DNA from 4 places in the Heliomicrobium undosum genome. Region 1 is predicted to be linked to each of the others. Evidence: riboswitches for the same ligand, from Rfam matches in the RefSeq annotation. Region 1 holds a riboswitch; each other region holds the start of a gene.

Region 1 (5,393 bases):
AGACGTTGAAAAAAGTCTCCGTCCTCTCCGGCGGCGAGAAGGTGCGCTGCATGCTCTCACGGATGATGCTCAGCGGCGCCAACGTGCTGATCATGGACGAGCCGACGAACCACCTGGACCTGGAATCGATTACCGCCTTGAACAACGGCCTGATGAGCTTCGAGGGGACTTTGCTTTTCGTCTCCCAGGACCACCAGTTCACCCAGACCATCGCCAACCGCGTCATTGAACTGACCCCCGATGGTCTCATCGACAAGCTGATGACCTTCGACGAGTACCTGGAGTACCAGGCGTCGCAGAAGGATGTCCAGGGCGCTGTATAATGATTCATTAGGCGCGCTGTGAATTAGAAAAAACACCGCGTTCAGGTCTACAACCTGAACGCGGTGTTTTTTCTTCAATCTATGGGCAGCCCCGTGAGGAACGAGTGCTTTTCACTACAGCCGCCGCTCATGTACATCTACTTATCACCCATTCCCTTAACAGACGAAGAAACCTGCTTTTTCGTATTCCTCTTCCCAAAAAGAGGATGCTTTTTTTCCGGGATACCCTGTCTCGTCAGATAAACAACAACCGCGTAAAATTGTTCGCATATTTGCACAATTCAGACTTGTCTTTTTCCAGGATTCCAATTAAAATAGGTAGTACTTGCGACATAAGGAGGTCGAGAGTCAAGCAGTTCCACATCATGTATGAGACTCATGTCTACAAAAATTACGGTGTACTCTAAAGAATCAGAAAATTGTCCCAATACGCAATTTTTGCAGTTTTTAGGAGGCAGATCCATTGTCGAACGAAGCGAAATCCATTGAGACGAAAATCACTGTTGCCGATCCGACCGCCCTTGGCGTCTTCGGCCTCGCCATGGTCACGCTGGTCGCATCAAGCCAGAAGCTCGGCTGGACCACTGGCGTCTCCGGCATCTTCCCCTGGGCCATCTTCCTCGGCGCCTTGGCCCAGTTTATTGCCGGCATGTATGATTTCAAAAAGAACAACTACTTCGGCGCCACAGTCTTGACGTCCTACGGTTTGTTCTGGTTTGGCGTCGCCACCTCCTGGGCCATCACCCTCGGTTGGATGGGGCCTGAGTTTAAGGCTTCCTTCAGCGGCGTTCAACTCGGTTGGGCCTTCCTCGGCTACGGTATTTTTTCCTTCTTCATCATGATCGCTTCTTTTGAAACCAACAAGGTCTTTGCAGCGATCCTGGTGCTGATCAACGTGCTGTTCGCTTCGCTCACCTTGACGGCCTTCCAACTTGTCGACCTTCACCTGGTCGCCGGTTGGTCCGAATTCGCGATCTCCATGCTCGGTTTTTACGGCTGCGGCGCCATCTTCCTGAACACCTTCTTCGGCCGCGTCGTCCTTCCCATTGGCGCGCCCCTCGGCCTGATCCGAAAAGGACCGGCTATCACCGAAGCCGCCCGGCAGAAAACACGCCAGGCCAGCTAAAAGGTTCTCGGCGCAGGGCGCCCCTCCTCCCCACTTCCGACCAAAACTGCCAACCCCCTTTACACTGGCGGTGAGATGCGGGTGGACATGCGGTTGCCCTAACGCAAGCTGCACTGACTCCGGATTGGGACCCTCGATAGTATGGAATACTTAGCCCCCTTTTACTGCGTTGCAAAAGGGGCCTTTTTTCGTGGCTCATTTACTTGATTAACTTGAAGGGTACTGTGGACACAACGACATCCCTGTACAGCAAAAGGACCGTTCGCAACATCCAGCCTGTTTGGTTATGAAGGACGCGATGCCACCATGCTTTCGTTTCAAACTCAGGAATCAGTATGGTGATGAAATCCTGGGGATTGCCTTTATGCTTTATCCGATCGATATACCGCACAAGCGGCGTGATGATCGTTCGGTAGGGCGATTCGATGGTCCTCAATTCAACACCCGGTTTCCACCGTTCCCAACGCTCCAGCACCTTTTCCGTCTGGGCGGCGTCTGTCCCGATATAGACGGCATGCACCTCCGCCTTGAGGATCTTCGCATACTCGATCGTGTTCTGCACCACCCGGTTGACACCGGCAATCGGGACGATCACGATGTGTTTTCGCTCCGGCTCCGGTTTGCCGATTTTCACCCATTCCATGCCCAGTTGGTCGCTGACGGCGAGATAGTGATTCTTGATCTTCTTAAAGACATAGATGGCCGCAGGGATGAAAACGAGGATTATCCATGCCCCATGGATGAACTTCGACACAGCGATTACGATGACGACGATGCCGGTAATGAACGCCCCGATGCCATTGATCGCCGCTCGGCTCCGCCAACCAGAGCTTCTGTCTTTTTGCCAGTGAATAACCATCCCGCTTTGGGCGATGGTGAACGACAAGAAAACACCGATGGCGTATAGGGAGATCAGGTGCTCTGTATTGCCGTGGTAGAGAACGATGAGCACAGCCGCCGCGAGGGTAAGGAAGATAATCCCGTTGGTGAAAGCCAGCCGGTCACCTCGGGCCGACAGGTATCGAGGCATATATCCGTCGATGGCGAGCAGGGACAACAGGGGCGGGAGACCGTTGTAGGCCGTATTCGCCGCCAGGTAGAGGATAATCATGGTCGTAAACTGGATGTAGTAATAGGCCCAGCTTCGGCCCACCGTCAACTCGGCGATTTGCGAGAGACCGGTTACATTCTCCATCGGTAAGATGTGAAAATGCATCATAAGAAAAGAGATCCCCGCAAACATGATTCCCAGGATTAGAGACATCGCATAGGTCGTGACCCTCGCGTTCTCCGCCTCCGGTTCTCTAAAGTTAGGCACCCCGTTGGAAATCGCCTCGATCCCGGTCATGGAGCTACAGCCATTGGAAAATGCCCGCAATAGGACGAACAACATGCCTGCCGTCCATTGTTTTCCTAAGGATTCGGGAGGCAGCACCGGATGGGTGCCCGTGACGGCATGATAGACACCCGTGACGATAAGCGCGGCAATGCCGAAGATAAAGGCGTAAGTGGGATAGACGAAGGCATTGGCTGATTCCCGGACGCCTCGCAAGTTGATGATCATCAAGATACCAAAGAGGACAAAGAGATCGATGCCAAGCCGAATCGGATTCAACTGAGGGAAGGCCGACACCAGGGCATCGGTGCCGGACGATATCGAAACGGCGACGGTGAGACAGTAGTCGGCGATCAACGAACCTGCCGCGATCAAGGCGGGGATTTCACCTAGGTTTCCTTTTGCTACCGAATAGGAACCGCCGCCGCCTGGGTTAGCCCGCGCCACCTGGACATAGGATAGGGTGACGACGGCCAACAACAGTAGGATGCCGATAGAGACATACGGCACGAAACCGTAGGTCAATGCGCTGGCTGCGGTGAGCGCCAAAATCACTTGTTCGGGACCATAGGCAATCGATGAAAGGGCATCGGAGGAGAAGATGGGCAAGGCCTTCCAATTGGGCAATTTTTCATGGGATAACTCCCGGTTGTGCAAGGGTCTTCCGAACAAGAGCCGTTTTAGGGATCGCTGAACCACGGAAGTTTCCTCCCCCATATTGTTAAGACGGGTCGCAAAAGCTGAGACTAGTTTATTCCAAAACATAAAAGGCAACCCGAATGCTGGCTGCCTTAACGCAGGCTATTTCACGGAAATAACTCTACTGATGCGTCTCAACAGCCTACGAGGTTAGCTGACGGGCAGGACGGTGAGCACATCCTTCTTTCTTGACGAGAGATATTAGCCCCATAAAAACGGTTCCCCCGCTTTCGACTCAGTCGAAACTCGGCCTTATTTAACTGAATGAAGTATAGATCCACTAGGCCGATTAGGCAAAAGCCATATCTCTGACAAATGCACAGAGACAGAGTCCCCTTGACCGTCCTATGCCCTTTATCCTGCCAGGCCTTAATTCACCTTTATTTATCTTCATGAATCTACGTTTTTTAAGAGTATCCCTTTATTCCAGTCAGAGCGACCATAAAAAACAGCCCCCGCGATTAAACAGAACTGTTTGATCGCAGGGGCTGTTTGATTTAACTTTATCTCAGCTCTCAGCGCCAATTCCGGTGTTCGCCCTCACATAGAGTTCCTCAAACTTCGCCTCTGCTTCTGGTTCCGCAAAGAGAAGGCTACCCACATAGGCGGCGAGGAATCCAAGTGGGATACTGATGATACCGGGGTTCTTCCAGGGAAAGAGGGCTTCTTTGGCCGGGAAGTAGTTAGGGCTGACGGCAACCAGAGCCAGGGTGGAGAGCAAGCCCACGACGATCCCCGTGACGGCCCCGCCAGTGTTGAACTTCTTCCAGAAGACCGAGTAGATGACGACAGGCACGTTGGCCGCTGAGGCGACGGCGAAGGCAAGCGCCACCAGATGGGCTACGTTTTGCCCTTTTGACAACAAGCCCAACAGGATGGCCACAGCGCCGACGCCGAAGGTGGCCATACGGGCGACTTTCACCTGAGAGGCCTCATCGACCTTGCCACCCTTGAGGACGTTGACGTAGAAGTCATGGGCGAAGGCGCTTGACGCCGCCAGGGTCAGACCGGCGACAACAGCCAGGATGGTGGCGAAGGCTACAGCCACGATGAAGGCCAGCATCGCCTCTCCGCCGGCAGTGCCCGCTCCGCCGCCAAGGTACTGGGCGAGCAGCGGCGCCGCCATGTTGCCGCCCTTGTCAGCTGACGTGATGGTCGCCTTATCGAGGAACAGGGAGGCGCCGAAACCGAGGAAGGTCGTCATGATGTAGAAGACACCGATGAGCACCATCGCCCAGATGACGGAGATGCGGGCCGTTTTTGCCGTCGGCACGGTGTAAAAACGCATCAGGATGTGTGGCATGCCGGCTGTTCCCAGGACGAGAGCCATACCCAGTGAGATCAGTTCGATGGGGTCTTTATAGAGCAGTCCCGGTTCGAGAAACTGTTGCCCATGTTTGGCTGAGATGGCGTCGAAGAAAGCGACAGGGTTGAAGCTGAACTTCGCTAGGACCATCATGGCCAGCATGATGGCGCCGGCCATCAAGAGGCCCGCCTTGACGATCTGCACCCAAGTGGTCGCCAGCATGCCGCCGAAGGCCACATAGAGGACCATCATGACACCGACGATGATGATTGCCGTCTCATAGGGGATGCCCACCAGCAGTTGAATCAGGCTGCCCGCGCCAACCATCTGGGCAATCAGATAGAAGGTGGAGATGGTGAGTGTGCTCACCGCGGCAGCGGTGCGGACCGGCTTCGGTTTTAAACGATAGGCCAACACGTCGGCCATCGTGTATTTTCCGGAGTTGCGCAGCGGCTCGGCCACGATCAGCAGCACCGAGATGTAGGCGACGAGCCAACCGACGGAGTACATGAACCCGTCATAGCCGTTGAGTGCGATCAGACCGGCGATGCCGAGGAAGGAGGCGGCGCTCATGTAGTCGCCGGCGATGGCGAAACCGTTTTG
Region 2 (5,393 bases), on a different contig from region 1:
GACAGCGTCGACAATCGATTGGACCTTTGCCATCATGGCCTGGACCTGGCCGGACGTAGCGACGATCTGTTCCTCCGTTCTGTCGCTCATCGCCACAGCGTCCCGGGTCTTCGCCTGCATATCGGCGATCACATTGACAATCTCCTGGGCGGATTTCCCCGACTGCTCGGCCAGTTTGCGCACCTCTTCGGCGACAACAGCGAAGCCTCGGCCATGTTCGCCTGCCCGGGCCGACTCAATCGCGGCGTTCAGGGCCAGCAGGTTCGTCTGCTCGGCGATACCGGTGATGATGTTGACAAATCCGGCGATGCCTTCTGTCGCTTCAACCAGTTGGCCGACGACTGCTGCGATTTCCTTACGGCTGGTATCCAGATTTACCACTGTTCCGGCGACGAGGTCCATCGTTTTCAAGACCTCTGCCGCCTGATCACTGACGATGGCGCTGTCATGGGAGGCCGATGTGGCCGATTCGGCCACATGTTGGGCCGTTTTTGCCACCTCGTCGGAGCCCTTGCCTGCCTCTTTCAGGGCGTCCGCGTTATGAATGGCGTCACGGGCCACCCCTTCGACGCCGGCGGAAACCTCGGCCATCCCTTTGTTGGCGCTTTCCGCTGCCTGGGCCACCTGTTCCGTCGACAATGTCATCTGATCCACGGCGCTGCGAAGACCCACGATGACCTCCCGGTTGGCGGCGATCATGGTGTTGAAACTCCGGGAAAGGTCACCGATCTCATCAGTTCCATCGATGTCCGAACGAACCGTCAAGTCCCCCCGGCTGGCCGTCTCCATGAATTCCTTCAGCCGGTAAATGGGTTTGACGAGGGAGTTGGCCAGTGTCAGCGAGACAGCCACCGCGATTCCGGCGATCACCAGCCCTGCGATGATCAGCGTCGTAATCAAGCGGGCCGCTTCGGCGCGCAGGTCATCCACATTGACGCTGGCAACGATGTACCAGTCCCAGGGCTCAAAGTAACGGAAGATGGACAGTTTCTTTTTTCCTTCATAATCGTATTCCATCTTGCCGTTCTTCTCTTTGATTATCTGCTGGATGAAGGGCAGGTCGTTGCCGTTCTTGCCTTTCAAGGTGGGATGAATGATAAAGTCCCCTGCCGTATCCATGACAAAGGCATAGCCGTTCTGGCCGACTTTGATGTCAGCGACGGCTTTTTCCAGGATCGGATCCTGTTCCTTGACGCCCACGTAAAGGGCGCCCAAGACTTTACCCTGCTTGTCCGTCAAAGGGGTATATCCTGTGATGTACCAGCCTGTGACCACAAAGGCGCGGCCCTGAAAGGGCTGTTTGCGCAGGATCGACTGGTACACAGGCGAATCGCTCTTGATCGAGGTCCCGACGGAACGCTTCCCCTCTTTGTCGAGGACGTTCGTGCTGACCCGCACCAGTTCATTGTCATGCAGCAAAAAGACCGTCGCCGTCCCGCCGATCGTTTCCTGGAGCTTGTCCACATACGCCGTATCCAGGGTCAACCGCTGATTGCCGGCATACAGGGCCGGCAAGTTGTACTTGCCCACCTGCGTGGGCTCACCGACCTCTAGGCGGACTTCGCCAAAGTCAGCCAATTCCGTTTGGGCCTCTTTCATGTTAAACCTTAGTTGTTCTTCCAGCGCAGCCTGGCGGATCCCCACCATGCTCTGGATCGATTCGGTGATGTGTTCGCTGTCTTTAGCGGCTGCCCGTGTAAGGGCCTCATCGGCTTTCATCCCGGCCAGGACGCCGAGAACACCGGCGCAAAAAACCGTCAGGACGACGAAACTGGCGATCAACTTGTTTTTAATCCGCATCTTCTCATCTCCTCTTCTTGTGTCGCCCAATTTTTCAATCCGGTAGGCAAAAACGGATTCTGGAACGATGGAAAAAACGGAACTCAGGCTTTATCACGAACACCTCGTGAATGCGTTTTTTAGAGCGATTAAGGATAATCGACTATCTCGGCTTACATACAAGGAAGTTCTGCCTGTCATGATTGCTCTCGCAACTAACAATAAATAAATTATATAATTATCCCCATTAGTAAAACAACCGGATATTCTTTCATATATAGGCGCCCCTCATGCTTCACCGAATTGCAATATTAACCAATTCGGCCGAATTGGGTTTACGCGCCTTTTTTTCTATGTTATCCTTATAGAGTGAAAAGTTCATAGACCAGCGCTGAGTTCCACAGGATGTGGAAGCGGGGGACCCAACTTTTTGGGGTGAATCCGGCAGTTTATCTGCTGGTAGGGCTGACTCTCTGGCCCGAATCCGACAGCTAACTTCGTAAGCGCCTTATGGAGAGAATACCCTTTGGCTTTGTCGCCGATGGGGTTGTATTGCGCTTTATTATTGTTTTTGAAGATGCCTTCACCGCATTGTTCCATAAACCCCCTTCCCCTACCCTCTGCTCCCTTTACGGAAACGAAGACTCACGCTGGCGATACCGGCGTGAGTCTTTTGTTTTGCTCTTTTTTCAATTGAATACAAGGAGGATGGAAATGACTGCGATAAGCAAACAATTCTGGCCCGAGGCCACGACTGAGCAATGGAATGACTGGCGCTGGCAGATGGCCAACCGCATCGACTCACTGGACCCACTGCAAGCCCGCATGGAACTTGCCCCGGAAACGGCGCTGGCCGTGGAACGCTGCCTGAAACACTTCCGTATGGCCATCACGCCCTACTACTTTTCTCTGATCAACCTGGAGGACCCCAACTGCCCCATCGGCCAACAAGCAATCCCCTCGCTCCATGAACTCTCCCTATCGACAGCCGATCTCGAAGACCCGCTCCACGAAGAGGGCGACTCCCCTGTTCCCGGCCTGACCCACCGCTACCCGGACCGAGTCCTGCTGCTTGTCACAGACCAGTGCGCCATGTACTGCCGTCACTGCACCCGCCGTCGCTTCGCCGGCGCTCAGGACCGGGCGCGCAGCAAAAAAGACCTCATGCTGGCGCTCCACTACATCCGCTCCCATCCCGAGGTCCGCGACGTGCTCCTGTCCGGAGGCGACGCCCTCTGCATCAGCGACGAGATGCTCGAATTCCTGCTCTCCTCCCTCCGGCAAATCCCACATGTGGAGATCATCCGCATCGGCACGAGGACGCCGGTGGTCATGCCCCAGCGGATCACGCCGGAACTGGTCAGCATCCTCCGCAAGCACCACCCCGTCTGGCTGAACACTCATTTCAACCACCCCCGGGAGATCACCGCGGAATCGGAGCGGGCCATCGCCATGCTCGCCGACGCTGGGGTGCCCCTGGGCAACCAGTCGGTGCTGCTCAAAGGCGTCAACGACTGCCCCATCACGATCAAACAACTCGCCCAGAAGCTCGTCCGCATGCGTGTCCGTCCCTACTACCTATACCAGTGCGATCTCTCCCGCGGCATCGAACATTTTCGCACCCCTGTCAGCAAGGGGATCCATATCATCGAGATGCTCCGCGGCCACACCTCCGGTTTGGCCATCCCCACCTTTGTTGTCGACGCGCCGGGCGGCGGCGGCAAGATCCCCCTTCAGCCGAATTACCTGATCTCGCAGTCGGAAGACCATGTGGTGTTGCGCAATTACGAGGGTGTCATCACCGTCTATCAGGAACCCCAGGACAAACAAAGCAGTTGCGAGCGTTGCGGCGAACAGCACTGCCACTCCAAGCACGCCAGCCGCGCCGGCCTGGCCAAACTGTTCCGGGGAGAAAAGGTAAGCCTCGTTCCCCAGGACAACTTTCGGGAGAAACGGCGCTTGAACCGCCTCAAAGCCGGCGAGGCTACCGCCGGCGACCGCCCCGTCGAAAGGGTGGTGAAGCACTGATGCGCGCCTGTCGAACCAACGATTCCCGCTTCCTTTCCGAGAGCGCTCCAGCCCTGTCGGGCTTTACGATAGATCAAACCAACCTACGGCTGGTCATCGACGGCTACCCTCGGGTGAGCAACCCCGCCCGCCTGGCCGAACACTGGATCTCCCTGGCGCGCGAACAGGGCCTCGAAAAAATCTGGCTTTGGACCTTTGACAAGGACGTTGCTGAGTTCCAGGCCTCGGGTTTTGTCGAAGAAGGCCGTATCCCTGAAGATTCCTATGCCAAACCGACGGTCATTCTGGCCCACTATCTCCGGCCGGAACGGGGCCGTTCCGAATATATCGCTGAAGAGGACATACTGCTCCGCCACATCCAGGAGGCGCCTGTCCGCCCGCTGTCCCCATTGCCGGAAGGATTGCGCGTCGCACATCTCTCACCGGTAGACAGCCCCGCCATCAGCAGGCTGATGCAGGCCGTCTTCGCGTCCTATCCAACACCGGTCGACGACCCGCGCTATATTGCCGGGCTCATGGAAAAGGGCTGTCACTTCGCCGGTGTCTTTGACGGCGAAGAACTGGTCAGCATGGCGGCCGCTTACCCCGACAAGCGGTGGCAGCGGTGCGAAATCACCGACTGCGCCACCCTTGACGGTTATCGCGGACTCTCCCTGACAGAGCGGCTGATCGGTCGCCTTGAACCGCTGATGCTTCACTGGATGCCTTTTCGATTCTACACATTGGCCCGCGCTCGCTCCTACGGAATCAACCGGACTTTTTTCAAACTGGGCTACCGCTTCTGTGGACGACTGATCAACAACTGTCATATCGCCGGCGGTTATGAGGATATGAACCTCTGGGTCCGCCTTCCTTAAATCGTCTGCATCAAATACGTGCAAGGCTCCGCCGCCACCATCGGCGCGGTGGGCATCGAATACGCCGTGATCCGCAAATCCTCGGTAGTCATCATCAGCATCACCGCTGTGATTGCGGTGATGGCGTTGCTGTATGTGTATCTTTGAAGATGGAAGAAAGACCTCATTGTGCGTTGATTCTCGCCAAGAAACAACCCCGCTTCCGGCTTGGTCGGAGCGGGGTTGTTTCATTCAAAAACAAAATGGAACTTTTTCGTCGGGGAATGCGTGGCTGGGGTTCTTCTGTTTGCCGGGGTTATGTCTATAGGCTGAACCGCTTGACCTTCTCCAGCAAATCTACGCGGCCCAAACTCCCTTTTACGTTATCGAAGGAGTCGCATTACGTCACCCGTCCTGAAAAAGCCGAATTCCGTTTCCAACGGTCAAACGGGAACCATTCCCAAAGGGTATAATTACATAAATCATCATCAATGTAAAAAGGAGGATGTAAGGCATGACTTTTTCCATTATCCCCATGCTGATGCCAATTGCCGTGATTCTGCTGATGATCATCTGGAGGCGCACTTCTGTCCATATCAGTGGAACCGTTGGCTGGTTGCTGACGGTTCTGGTTGCCTTCCTTTTCTTCCGTACCGGCCTGGAAGCCTCCTTTCGCGCTAGCCTCTCCGGCGTCTTTCTTTCTTTTCCTGTTTCACTGATTATCCTGGGTTCTATCCTGCAGATCACCTA
Region 3 (5,393 bases), on a different contig from region 1:
ATATAACGAACTGGAACTGTACGACCTCGCCTGCGGCGCCATCCTCCATGATATCGGCAAGATGCTGATCCCCCATGAGGTGCTGAACAAGCCTGGGCGTCTGACCCCGGAGGAGTTTACAGAGATCCGCCGGCACTGCGAATACGGCTTCGAGATCATCCGTCATCAATCGGAGTTTTCCCTGGCGGCCGCCCATGTGGCCTTCCAGCACCAGGAACGCTTTGACGGCTCCGGGTACCCGCGCCAACTGAAAGGCGAGGAGATCCACGAGTACGCCCGCATCGTCGCCATCGCCGACATGTACGACGCCTTGGTGGCCGATCGGGTTTACCGGAAGGGCTACCTCCCCTACCAGGCCCATGAGATCATCCTGGCGGCCAGTTGCCGCGAACTGGACCCGCGCATCTCCCAGATCTTCCTGCAGAACATCGCCATCTACCCCATCGGCAGCACTGTTCAACTGAACACCGGCGATATCGGCGTCGTCGTCGACGTGAACAAGGCCTTTCAAAGCCGCCCCGTCATTCGACTTCTCTACGACGCCGATGGGCTCCCTTTGAAGCGGCCCTATGAGATGGACCTGACCCGCCACCTGACCGTCTTCATCGACAAGGTGCTTTTCGAAGAGCATGTGCGGGAGTTGACGACGCCTCACTACCAGGAAGCAAAATAAAGAAGAGCCTCGGCAAATCGCCGGGGCTCTATTCTTCGACTCACTTCTTTGGTCGAAGCGTTTTTGGCTGAGTCATTCGATCCGCCTAATAGTAATACCAGATGCTCCGGTACGCCTCAGGCGCCTCCCCCCGCTGCGCCAAGGCATGCAAGAAATCCTGGATGGCAACATCGGTGAACAGGAATGGCTGTGGGTCGGACGGCATATCCCAAGGGTAAAACTCGTAGATCCGCCGCCCCCGGCTGTCGACCATGATCACCTCATGATCCTGGCCGGCGCGCAGGTAGTTTTTTCCGAGGCGGGGGATGTTGAAGACGGCTTCATCGGACCGGTTCAGACCGGGCATGAGTCGCGCCTCCTCGGCCTGCTCCTGGAGCAGGCGGGCGATGGGAACCCGGTAGGCGCGCGTTTCCTCCTTGCCTTTGGCGTTGAAGGTATAGTAGGGGTCAACGCCAATCAAGCGCAACAACCTGCGCAGCGCCGCCATCTCGAAGCGCCGGGCGTTTTCCAGCGTAAAGACGCCCTGGTTGTAGACGGGCAGGCCGCGCCGGCGCAAGCGCTGCACGGCTTCAGCCGCCTCGGGCGTCACCTCGTAAGGGTGTTCGAAGTGGGTCATGACGACCACTTCCCGCCGTCCCGGAATCCGGTACGATGCCAGCAGATCGGCGAAGGCCTCGGTGATGCGCATGGGCAGAACGACCGGTGTCCGGGTGCCGATGCGGATGCGCCGGATATGATCGAAGGCGCAGACGGCATCGAGCACTTTTTTGAGCGCTCCGTCGGACATGATGCCGGGATCGCCGCCGGTGATCAGCACCTCTTCCACTTCCGGGTGCTGGCGGAACCAGGCCAGGGCTTTGCTCATCTTGTCCTCGGAGGCCGCCGCCTTCGGCGAGAGGACATCGTCGATCTCCCAATTGCGCTGGCAGTAGACGCAGATCTGGGCGCAGGTGTTGTAGGGCTTTAAGATGGCGATCATGGGGTAGCGACGGGTGATCAGCCGTTCCGGCGACGTGTCCCCTTCGCCCATGAAGTCGAAACTCTTGGAGGGGTCCCCTTTTCCCGCCAAGATGCCTTCCACATAGTCCATCGGTGGCAACACCTGGGCGCGCACGGCATGGTCAAAACGCCGGTGGGGTTCCCGATCCATCAACATCACATAGTAAGGGGTGACCCCGAAGGCGATCCCTTCTGACCGGGCAAGCTCGATGGCTGCCCGCTCCTCGTCGGTGAGATCGACCAGTGCCTGCAAAGCGCCGGCGTCGCGGATCACATGGCGGCACTGCCAGCGCCAGTCATTCCATTCCTCCATCGTCGCCCCGAAATGGTCGAGAAACCGCCGGCGGTCGGCCTCCCGGCGCTCGATGACATCGTTCCGCAAGCCGTGGGCGTACCGTTCGACCTGCTCGAGCACCTGCCGGCCCAACCGGCTCAGCCGCCCATCCCGCCCCGGCGTCACAACCGCCTGCGTTTCATAAAGCCCTGATTTCTCTTTCATTGCCAGGAAAAGATGGCGCATCTCCTCCACAAAAGCCTCGGAGGCGGCTACCGTTTCCCCATGGGCCAACTGAAAAAGAACTTTCAGGGCGCTTTCATGGGTCAGTTCCTCGTTGCGGCGGGCAAAGGTGTTTTTTAACACCTGGATCGCCTTCCGGCTGAGCGCTCGTTCCGCCGGCGCCACAGGCGCCCGGGAATGGAGGATTTTTCGTTCAAAGTCAACCAAGTAATTGAAGGCCCGTTCCCTGGCCTCATCGAGGGTCCGGCTGTGGCAGAGCAGTTCAAAAAAAATCAGGTTCTCCCCCCAGAAGCGCTCCAATGCCCGCAGGAGTTCCCCCTCATGGGCAGCTTCAGGGGGTCGCAAAAGGGCAGTACGATCCATCATGCCATCCTCCTCTTTGTTGTCCAGTTTAAAGAGAAAAAGCCCTCGGCCTGGAGAGCCGGGGCTTTAACGCGCAATGAAATAAGAGCCTGAACAAAATGGTGCAGACTGTTGCGCCCCAACGTACCATCCACGCTGACGAAGTTAGCTGACGGATTCGGGTGGATTGCTCACCCTACCGGCGCAACGGCCGGATTCACCCCAAAAATTGGTTCCCCCGCTCCCTGGCATGCCAGGAATTAAGCGTTCTCGTGGGCGTATGTTGTTATCGTATACAGTATATCAAAGAATTCTCTGAAAGTACACCAATTTCCCCAAAAAACGGAAAGCGGCCCCCTTTGGTGGAGGACCGCTTCTTTGTTCCGTGTCCGAAGTTCCCTTGTGGGGATTCTGTCGCAGGGGTTCCCTATTCACTGGTAACCCTTGCCGGGTATCCCTTTTTATTCGCCGAGCATCTTCTTCAGATCCGCTTCCACGTCGCCAATCAGGTTGAGGCCGAAGTTCTGCACCAGCACGTCGACTACGTTGCCCGTCAGGAATTCGGGCGCCCGGCCGCCCAGGTAGATGTTTTTCACGCCGAGGCTGAAGAGGCCGAGGAGGATGGCGCAGGCCTTCTGCTCGAACCAACTGAGCACAATCGACAGGGGCAGGTCGTTGACGCCGCAGCCGAAGGCGTCGGCCAGGGCCAGGGCGATTTTGACAGCCGAACCGGAGTTGTTGCACTGGCCCAGGTCGATGTAGCGGGGGATGCCGTCGATGTCGCCGAAGTCGATGTCATTGAAGCGGAACTTACCGCAGGAGGTGGTGATGATGACACAGTCCTTCGGCACAGCCAGGGCGAGTTCGCGATAGTACTCCTGCTCTTTGATCGGGGCGTCGCAACCGGCGATGACGAAGAAGCGGCGGATCTTGCCGGCTTTGACGGCTTCGATGATCTGGGGCGCCAGAGCCAGCACGTTCACATGGTGGAAACCGGTCGTCATCGTCTTGTCCGACTCCCAGTTGGCTTCCGGCAGGGAGAGGGCCTTTTCGATCAGCGCCGAGAAGTCGTCATTGACGATCTTGGGCACGCCTTCCAGACCGGCGCAGCCGTAGGTCCACATGCGGTCGCTGTAGGAACCGCGGATGGGCATGACACAGTTGGTTGTTCCCAGGATGGCGCCGGGGAAGGATTCAAAGAGCTTGCGCTGGTCGTGCCAGGCTTTGCCCACATTGCCCTTCAGGTGGGCGTACTTTTTCAGTTCCGGGTAGCCGTGAGCCGGCAACATCTCCGAGTGGGTGTAGATGTTGATGCCCTTGCCTTCGGTCTGCTTGAGCAGTTCGAGCAGAGCGTGCAGGTTGTGGCCGGTGACGAGGATGGACTTGCCCTCCACCTTGTCAGAGGAGACGGCGATGGGGACAGGGATGCCGAACTTGTCTGTATGGGCGCGGTCGAGCAGGTCCATCACCTTGACGGTGGCCGTGCCCACCTTCAGGGCCATGGCCACATGCTCGCCGAGATTGAAGTTGGAGTTGGTCAGCGTCGAATAGAGGGCCTCCTGGGTGATGGCGTCCACCTCAGGGTCGCTGTAGCCCAGTTCGCGGGCGTGGGTCGCATAGGCGGCGACGCCTTTGAGGCCGAAGATGATTGTATCCTGGAGGCTGGCGATATCCTCATTCTTGCCGCAGACGCCGATCTTCGTGCAACCGCCTTTGACGGTTTGCGAGCACTGGTAACAGAACATGGTCCAGTTCCCCTTTCGTTTTTATAACTTAGTAACTTACTTATATAATAACTTGCCTTCTGCGATGAATCTGTGATATTGATCACACTTGGACAAAAAATATGTCTGCGGACATTGCGGCGCTGATGGCCCGGTGATAGAGTTATGGATACAAAACGCAAAGGGGCGCATTTGCTTTCGGTTAGGGCCAACAGTCTCGGAGCCGTCGAGATGACGAGATACCGAGACGCTGCGTGCCCGCCGAAGCGTTCCGGCAAAGGCCCTTTCAGGCAATCTTATATGGAAAGAGGGATCTCCCTGTGCTCGTCCACGAACTGATCCGGCAGGGCACTCCGGAAAAAACGGCCCTCATTGAAAAGAACGGCCGTTACAGTTACGCCACCCTCCAGGAGACGGTCGACCGCTACCGCCGCTGCCTCTACGCCCGCGGCGTGCGCCCCGGCGAACGGGTTGGCCTCTTTTGCCGCAACTCGGCCGATTTCATCTTCGCCTACATGGCCATCGCCAGCCTCGGCGCCGTCGTCATCCCCCTCAACATCATGTTCCGCCCGAGGGAAATCGGCTACATCCTCAGTGACGCCGGTTCCCGCCACGTCGTCACCGACCGCGCCCTGGAACTGGCCAGCGCCGAGTTGAACGACAGCGACCTGCCGGCCCAGCACCTGCTATCGGCATTGCGGGAAGAGGCGCCCGCCTACGGCGACCTCCCCGTACCTGATGCGGTCCTCACCGCCGAGGATCCCTGCGTCATCCTCTACACCTCCGGGACGACGGGTCGACCGAAGGGCGCCATCCTCTCCCACCGCAACCTGGTCAGCAACGCCCGTTCCTATACGGAGACGATCCATGCCGCCGAATCGGATAACTACCTCTGTGTGCTGCCCATGTTCCACAGCTTTGCCTGGACCTGCTGCGTCACAACAGCGCTGCTTAACGGCGCGACGATCACGATCATGGAGGCCTTCCAGCCCAAGGAAGCACTGGCTTTGATCCAAGCGCACGACGTCAACGTCGTCACCGGCGTGCCGGCCATGTACGGGATCTACACCTCCGTTGCCCGGCCCGAGGACCTGGCCGGCGTCCGCCTCTTCGTCTCCGGCGGCGCCTCCCTGCCTGT
Region 4 (5,393 bases), on a different contig from region 1:
ATCAGGACCTGCATAGCTTCCCGTGTCACGTTCTGGACGGAAAAGCCGAATTGGCGGTTGAAATTCTGGATAAAGACGGAGACAAGTTCAGGGATGTCCTCCTTGCGATCACGCAACGGCGGGATGAAGAGGCTGATCACGTTCAACCGGTTGTAGAGATCCTCCCGGAAGAGGTCTTTGCGGACCATCTCCTCAAGATGGCGGTTCGTTGAGACAATCAGCCGGACATCGGCGGTCACCGGGCCGTCGGGGCTGTCAACGAGGGGCAATTGCCCTTGCAGCAGCCGGATCAGCCGGGTTTGCGCAGGCAGGGGCATGTCGCCGATATCGGTGATGTGCAGCGTCCCCCGGTGGGCGAGGGCAAACTTGCCTGACGATGATGTCCCCGGCGCGTCGACAGCGCCGCCGAATAGTTCGATCTCGAGGGCTTCCGGTCCGATGCCGCTGCAACTGATCTGGATGAAGGGGCCCTCTTTTCGTTCCGACTCGATGTGGATGGCATGGGCCAGCAGTTGTTTGCCTGTGCCGCTCTCTCCCCGGAGCAGGACGATCGAATCGGTGCGGGCCACCCGCCGGGCCGTATCCTTGATCATCCGGATGGCGTAGCTGGCGCCGGCGACGGCGTCAAAGCTGTAGCGGGCGCCCCGGTACTTTTGCAGTTCCACCTTGTAGTAATGGAGTTCCTTTTGCAGGGAATTGATCTTCGAAGCCAGCGCATTCAGTTCGTTTACGTTTTTGAACATGATCTTGCCGACAGCCCCGACGACCTGGCCGTCTTTGACAATGGGGATGCGCATGGCGATGTAGTCATGGCCGCCGGTGCGCTGTAAATCCCCTACTTCGGCTTGTCCTGTCTGCAAAACGATATGCATGCGCGTCCCCTCGACCATGTCGGCCACATGGCGGCCCAGCAGATCGGACTCGCGAAAACCGAGGAAGTTGCAGTAGGCTTGATTGACCATGGTGATGATGCCCTCGGCGTTGACGACGATGATCCCGTCATAGGCGGCCTCCAGGATCGTCTCCAAGGTGCCCTTCAATTCCTTGACCCGGTTGAGTTCCTCCACAACGGACTCCAACTCGGTCACATCCTGAAAGATCGCCACGGCGCCGACGAGGCGCTGTTTGCGCAGGATGGGGGTCAGGTTGACGAAAAAGATCCGGTCCTGGTAATTAAGGCGCAGGCCAGTCAGGGGTTGGCCCGTTTGAATCGTCTCCCGGAGACGGCACTTGGGGACGACAGCCTCGAAGGGCATTCCGATGACGTCGCGGGCCTCTTTGCCAAAGGCGCGGGAGGCGGCCTTGTTGAAGACGCGCACCAGCCCCTCATGGTCAGTGGCGATGATGGGGTTGTGGGAAGCGTTGATGATGGCCACCCAATTGAATAGTTGGGTGACAATCTCATCCCGTTGTTGCACAAGGCACACCTCCTTTTCGCATTTTTCTGACATTTCTACATATTGGACGGTTTTCCTGCTCAAATGCCATATTCTTTGGACAGATCGTCAACATGGCTCTTACAGAGGCGTCGTACCTGGCAAACTGTCCAGGCCCTGCCGCTTCAGGAAAAATGATCGTCATGACAGTGCCTGTCCAGGCCGGTATAATTGCGGAGAACCAAAAAATAAAACGCCGAATCCCCAACCGGGGTACGGAGGAACCGCGGCCCTCACCGGGTCGTTCCGCAGCCGATTTCCGGCTGCGAGGGGTGAATCTTCTTCGGAAGAAGGCCAACCTTTCTGGCCTAACCCGTCAGCTAACTCCGAAGGCGCATGGAAAGGATGATCGTTTTCATGGTCTTCCGTCGTTCTTGGCTGCGCGCCGGGATGCTGTCGGCAGCTTTTACCCTCCTGCTCTGGGGAGGCGCCGCTGTAACACCGGCCCATGCCTGGCAGTACACGACCCAACCGGGGGACACCTTTTATTCACTGGGCCAGCGCTTCGGTCTTCCCTGGACGCTGATCCAGGGCGCCAACAAGGTGGAACCCAGCAACCTCTCGACCGGCAAAGTGCTGAACATTCCCGATGTCTTCACCTACACCGTCAAATCAGGCGACAGCCTTTTTCTCATCGCCAACCGCTTCAGTTCCGCCGATTGGGCGATTAAGGAACTGAACGGGATGACCGCCAACGATATTTATCCCGGTCAGGTCCTCAAGGTGCCTACGGGGATCGGCCGGCAAACGCAGACGGCAAGCAGCGGCGTCAGCCAGTCTGACGTGGACCTGTTGGCGCGGTTGATCGAGGCGGAGGCCTCCGGCGAGCCTTACGAAGGCAAAGTGGCCGTCGGCGCTGTGGTGCTCAACCGGACAAAAAGCGGAAAGTTCCCTTCCTCCATCTCCGGCGTTATCTATGATCCCTTGCAGTTCACGCCGGTGAGAAACGGCATGATCAACCGCCCTGCGAGCGCCCTCTCCCAAAAGGCGGCGCAGGACGCCCTGACTGGTTGGGATCCCTCCAAAGGCGCCCTCTTCTTCTTCAACCCCGGCAAGTCCTCTGATGGCTGGATGCGCCAGCGGGTGATCACCACTCAAATTGGCGGCCACCTCTTCGCCATGTAACCTCTTTTGCTTCGTCAAAGGGCATCAATCAAAACAATACGAAGGCCGTCCCGGAAGATTTTGCTCAACCGGGACGGCTTTTTCCATTCAGCACCGGATCAAGCAGTGGGAGTCGAGCCACTCGACGGGCGCTTCCAAGAGCGTTTCAATCAGAGAGGAACCGTATTTTAAAAGATAAGGGAAGATGTTGTAGACCCGTTCCTGTGGGGCGGTCGGCCAGAGGTGTAGTTCCAATTTGCGGAAGTGATTTCGCGTGTCCTGGCAGCGCTGGCGGTGCCGGTGTTCAACCTTCTGGCGCAAAAAGCGCGCTTGGGCGATGACGCGATCCAAATTCTCTTCGGCGAGTTTTTCCGTCTGCCGATCCCAACGGGCGATCCGTTCAACTGCCGGCAGGTAGGCCGACCGTACCCGCGATTCAAGTTCCTCGAAGAGCGCTTCGATGCCCAGTTCGTCCTGGGCTGCCAATTCTTCCTTCAACCGCCCTTCGAGTTCCGCCGGCACGTCGGCGAAGGAAAGGGCGTAGCGCTCAAGCAGTTTGTCGACAAAGCCCTCGATGATTGTAGCGCTAAGCCGGGGAACGATGGGCGGCATCTCCATGCCCATGGCGCTATAGACATCCCGGTAGGCGGCAAAGTAGGCGATCTCGCCGGGACCGGCCACATAGGCCGCCGTAGGCAGGAGGCGATCCTGGAGGAGCGGGCGCGTGACCACATTGGCTGAAAACAAGTCGGGCCGACGCCGCGCCAGATCGAGCAGTTCGTCGCGGCTGAAGGCGATTTCGGCGCCCCGGAGGCGGTAACCTCCGCCGTCATGAACGATGGCCAGCCGGCGGCCTTGATGAAAGTAAAAAAGGTTCGTCTCTTCCGGTCCCTTTTCGACCTGGGGCGTGTAGCCCAGTTCCCGGATCTGTTCGACGCCCCGGGATAGTCCTTCCCGTAGTGCCACTTCGTTTTCGAGAACACTGGCAAAGAAGGATGCGCATCCCGGCAGTTGCTTCAGGCCTGGGAGGAGCGGATCGAGGATGACGAGGCCGTAAGGACCCAACAGCCTGTGCAACAGGGCGGCGAAGTGCTCATGGGGCCCTGCGGGACTGGTCAGCAAACGATGCCAGGTTTCCTCCCATGGCGGCCTATGTTCGCTTTGGGGCAAAAGGGATAAAAAACCTTCGAGGGTTGCCGCCAGGTCCTCCGGCAGGGTGCGGTGGCCCACGGCAAAGCGGTCCTCTTCTGGGCGGCTGGTCACGGTGACAGGGACGGCTTTTTCCCCCTGAAGAAGTTCGATATGAGAGATCTCCTCAAAATCATGGTCCTCTGAGGCGACCCAGAAGACTGGGACAACAGGCCGACCGGTTTTTTCCTCCAACCGCTTGGCTAGGTTGATACAGGTGACGGCTTTGTAGACCGTGTACAGGGGACCAGTAAATAAGCCCGCCTGCTGACCTGTCACCACAGCAAGGCTATCCGCTTCGGCCAGGCGGCGCGCCTGGTCGGCGGCCCGGTTGAAGGCTCCCTCCAATCCCGCCAGTTCTGCCAACCGGCGTTGATACGCTTCCAGAAGAGCCGATAGTTCCGAGCGGGGATAGGGGTTTGTTGTGGACGGGTCTGTTACGGCAATTCGGCTGGCCCGGAGCGCCAGAGCCTCTTCATCGGGGAAGGCATAGGGAAAAAGGGAGACCACATGGGCCTCCCTTTGGATATAGGCGCCTGCGAGCCCGGAAAAGATGGAACCGGTTCGTTCGAAAGACAAGGCTGACCCTTCTTTCCTATTCCGACAGAACAGTGATTGTGCCCGGCGCGTCGCCGGAGACGCTGCCGATGTTACGGGCGCCGGTCACACCGGCTTGATGAAGCGCCGCGATCGCCGCTTCCACCTCTTTTTCCGGCAGGGAGACGAGCAGGCCTCCGGAGGTGATGGCATCTGCCAGCAGGATACCCGTTTCTGGCGGCAAATCCGCCGCCAGACGAAGCTGCGGCGAAACAGTGGACAGGTTGCATTTGGAACCGCCGGGGACGTATCCGGCGATGGCGTAGTCGCGGGCTTCGGGGATGATGGGAACCTCGCCGGCGCGGATCAGGAGGCTGCATCGAGACGCCCGGGCCATCTCCAGGCCGTGGCCGAGGAGACCGAAGCCGGTGATATCGGTGCATCCGCCGACGGAAAAGTCGGAAAGAACCTCCGCCGCCGTTTTATTGAGGGTAGTCATCGCTTCGGTGGCCGCCGTTACGGCCTCCGGGGAGGCTTTGCCGTTTTTGATGGCCGTTGAGATGATGCCGATCCCCAGCGGCTTGGTCAGGATCAACCCGTCACCGGGCCGGGCGCCGCCGTTGGTCCAGACCCGGTCGGGATGGACGACGCCAGTGACGGCGAGACCGTACTTGGGCTCCTTGTCCTCAATGGAGTGGCCGCCGAGCAAGACGGCGCCGGCTTCGCGCACCTTGTCGGCGCCGCCGCGCAGGATCTCGCCGAGGACCTTCATGGGCAGCGATTTAGTGGGAAAGGCGACAAGATTGAGGGCCGTCACCGGCCGTCCGCCCATAGCGTACACGTCGGAGAGGGCGTTGGCGGCGGCGATTTGCCCGAAGAGATAGGGATCGTCGACGATCGGCGTAAAAAAGTCAACGGTCTGCACGAGCGCCAAATCCGGCGACAGCCGGTATACGCCGGCGTCATCGCTGTATTCCAAGCCGACGAGCAGGTTGGGGTCGTCTGGTTTTGGAGGTAAGTAGCCCAAGACCTGGGCTAGGTCCGCAGGACCGATTTTGGCTGCTCACCCAGCCTTGCTGGACATCGCCGTCAGGCGAATCGGATCCAAGGTCACGGCTATCCCTCCCT

Evidence for each region. Region 1 has a riboswitch for cyclic di-AMP ahead of GTO91_RS09975 (APC family permease). Riboswitches for the same ligand answer to the same signal wherever they lie in the genome.
Region 2: it holds a riboswitch for cyclic di-AMP, as region 1 does, so the genes downstream of both, kamA (lysine 2,3-aminomutase) here and GTO91_RS09975 (APC family permease) in region 1, are expected to answer to the same signal.
Region 3: it holds a riboswitch for cyclic di-AMP, as region 1 does, so the genes downstream of both, GTO91_RS11700 (KamA family radical SAM protein) here and GTO91_RS09975 (APC family permease) in region 1, are expected to answer to the same signal.
Region 4: it holds a riboswitch for cyclic di-AMP, as region 1 does, so the genes downstream of both, GTO91_RS03230 (cell wall hydrolase) here and GTO91_RS09975 (APC family permease) in region 1, are expected to answer to the same signal.

The regions. Positions count from the first base shown of each region.
Region 1 covers NZ_WXEY01000009.1:40,590-45,982, reverse strand. The annotation lists gene GTO91_RS09985 (ABC-F family ATP-binding cassette domain-containing protein) at 1-323, shown strand, start outside; gene GTO91_RS09980 (acetate uptake transporter) at 787-1,449, shown strand; gene GTO91_RS09975 (APC family permease) at 1,649-3,484, opposite strand; cyclic di-AMP (ydaO/yuaA leader) riboswitch at 3,609-3,746, opposite strand; gene GTO91_RS09970 (solute symporter family protein) at 3,993-5,393, opposite strand, start outside.
Region 2 covers NZ_WXEY01000028.1:13,942-19,334, forward strand. The annotation lists gene GTO91_RS15925 (methyl-accepting chemotaxis protein) at 1-1,800, opposite strand, end outside; cyclic di-AMP (ydaO/yuaA leader) riboswitch at 2,159-2,300, shown strand; gene kamA (lysine 2,3-aminomutase) at 2,494-3,807, shown strand; gene ablB (putative beta-lysine N-acetyltransferase) at 3,807-4,664, shown strand; gene GTO91_RS18515 (hypothetical protein) at 4,683-4,811, shown strand; gene GTO91_RS15940 (L-lactate permease) at 5,158-5,393, shown strand, end outside.
Region 3 covers NZ_WXEY01000012.1:71,968-77,360, reverse strand. The annotation lists gene GTO91_RS11705 (HD-GYP domain-containing protein) at 1-673, shown strand, start outside; gene GTO91_RS11700 (KamA family radical SAM protein) at 759-2,552, opposite strand; cyclic di-AMP (ydaO/yuaA leader) riboswitch at 2,671-2,808, opposite strand; gene hcp (hydroxylamine reductase) at 2,993-4,276, opposite strand; gene GTO91_RS11690 (long-chain-fatty-acid--CoA ligase) at 4,576-5,393, shown strand, end outside.
Region 4 covers NZ_WXEY01000002.1:224,027-229,419, forward strand. The annotation lists gene GTO91_RS03225 (sigma 54-interacting transcriptional regulator) at 1-1,418, opposite strand, end outside; cyclic di-AMP (ydaO/yuaA leader) riboswitch at 1,621-1,785, shown strand; gene GTO91_RS03230 (cell wall hydrolase) at 1,782-2,561, shown strand; gene bshC (bacillithiol biosynthesis cysteine-adding enzyme BshC) at 2,649-4,307, opposite strand; gene selD (selenide, water dikinase SelD) at 4,324-5,349, opposite strand.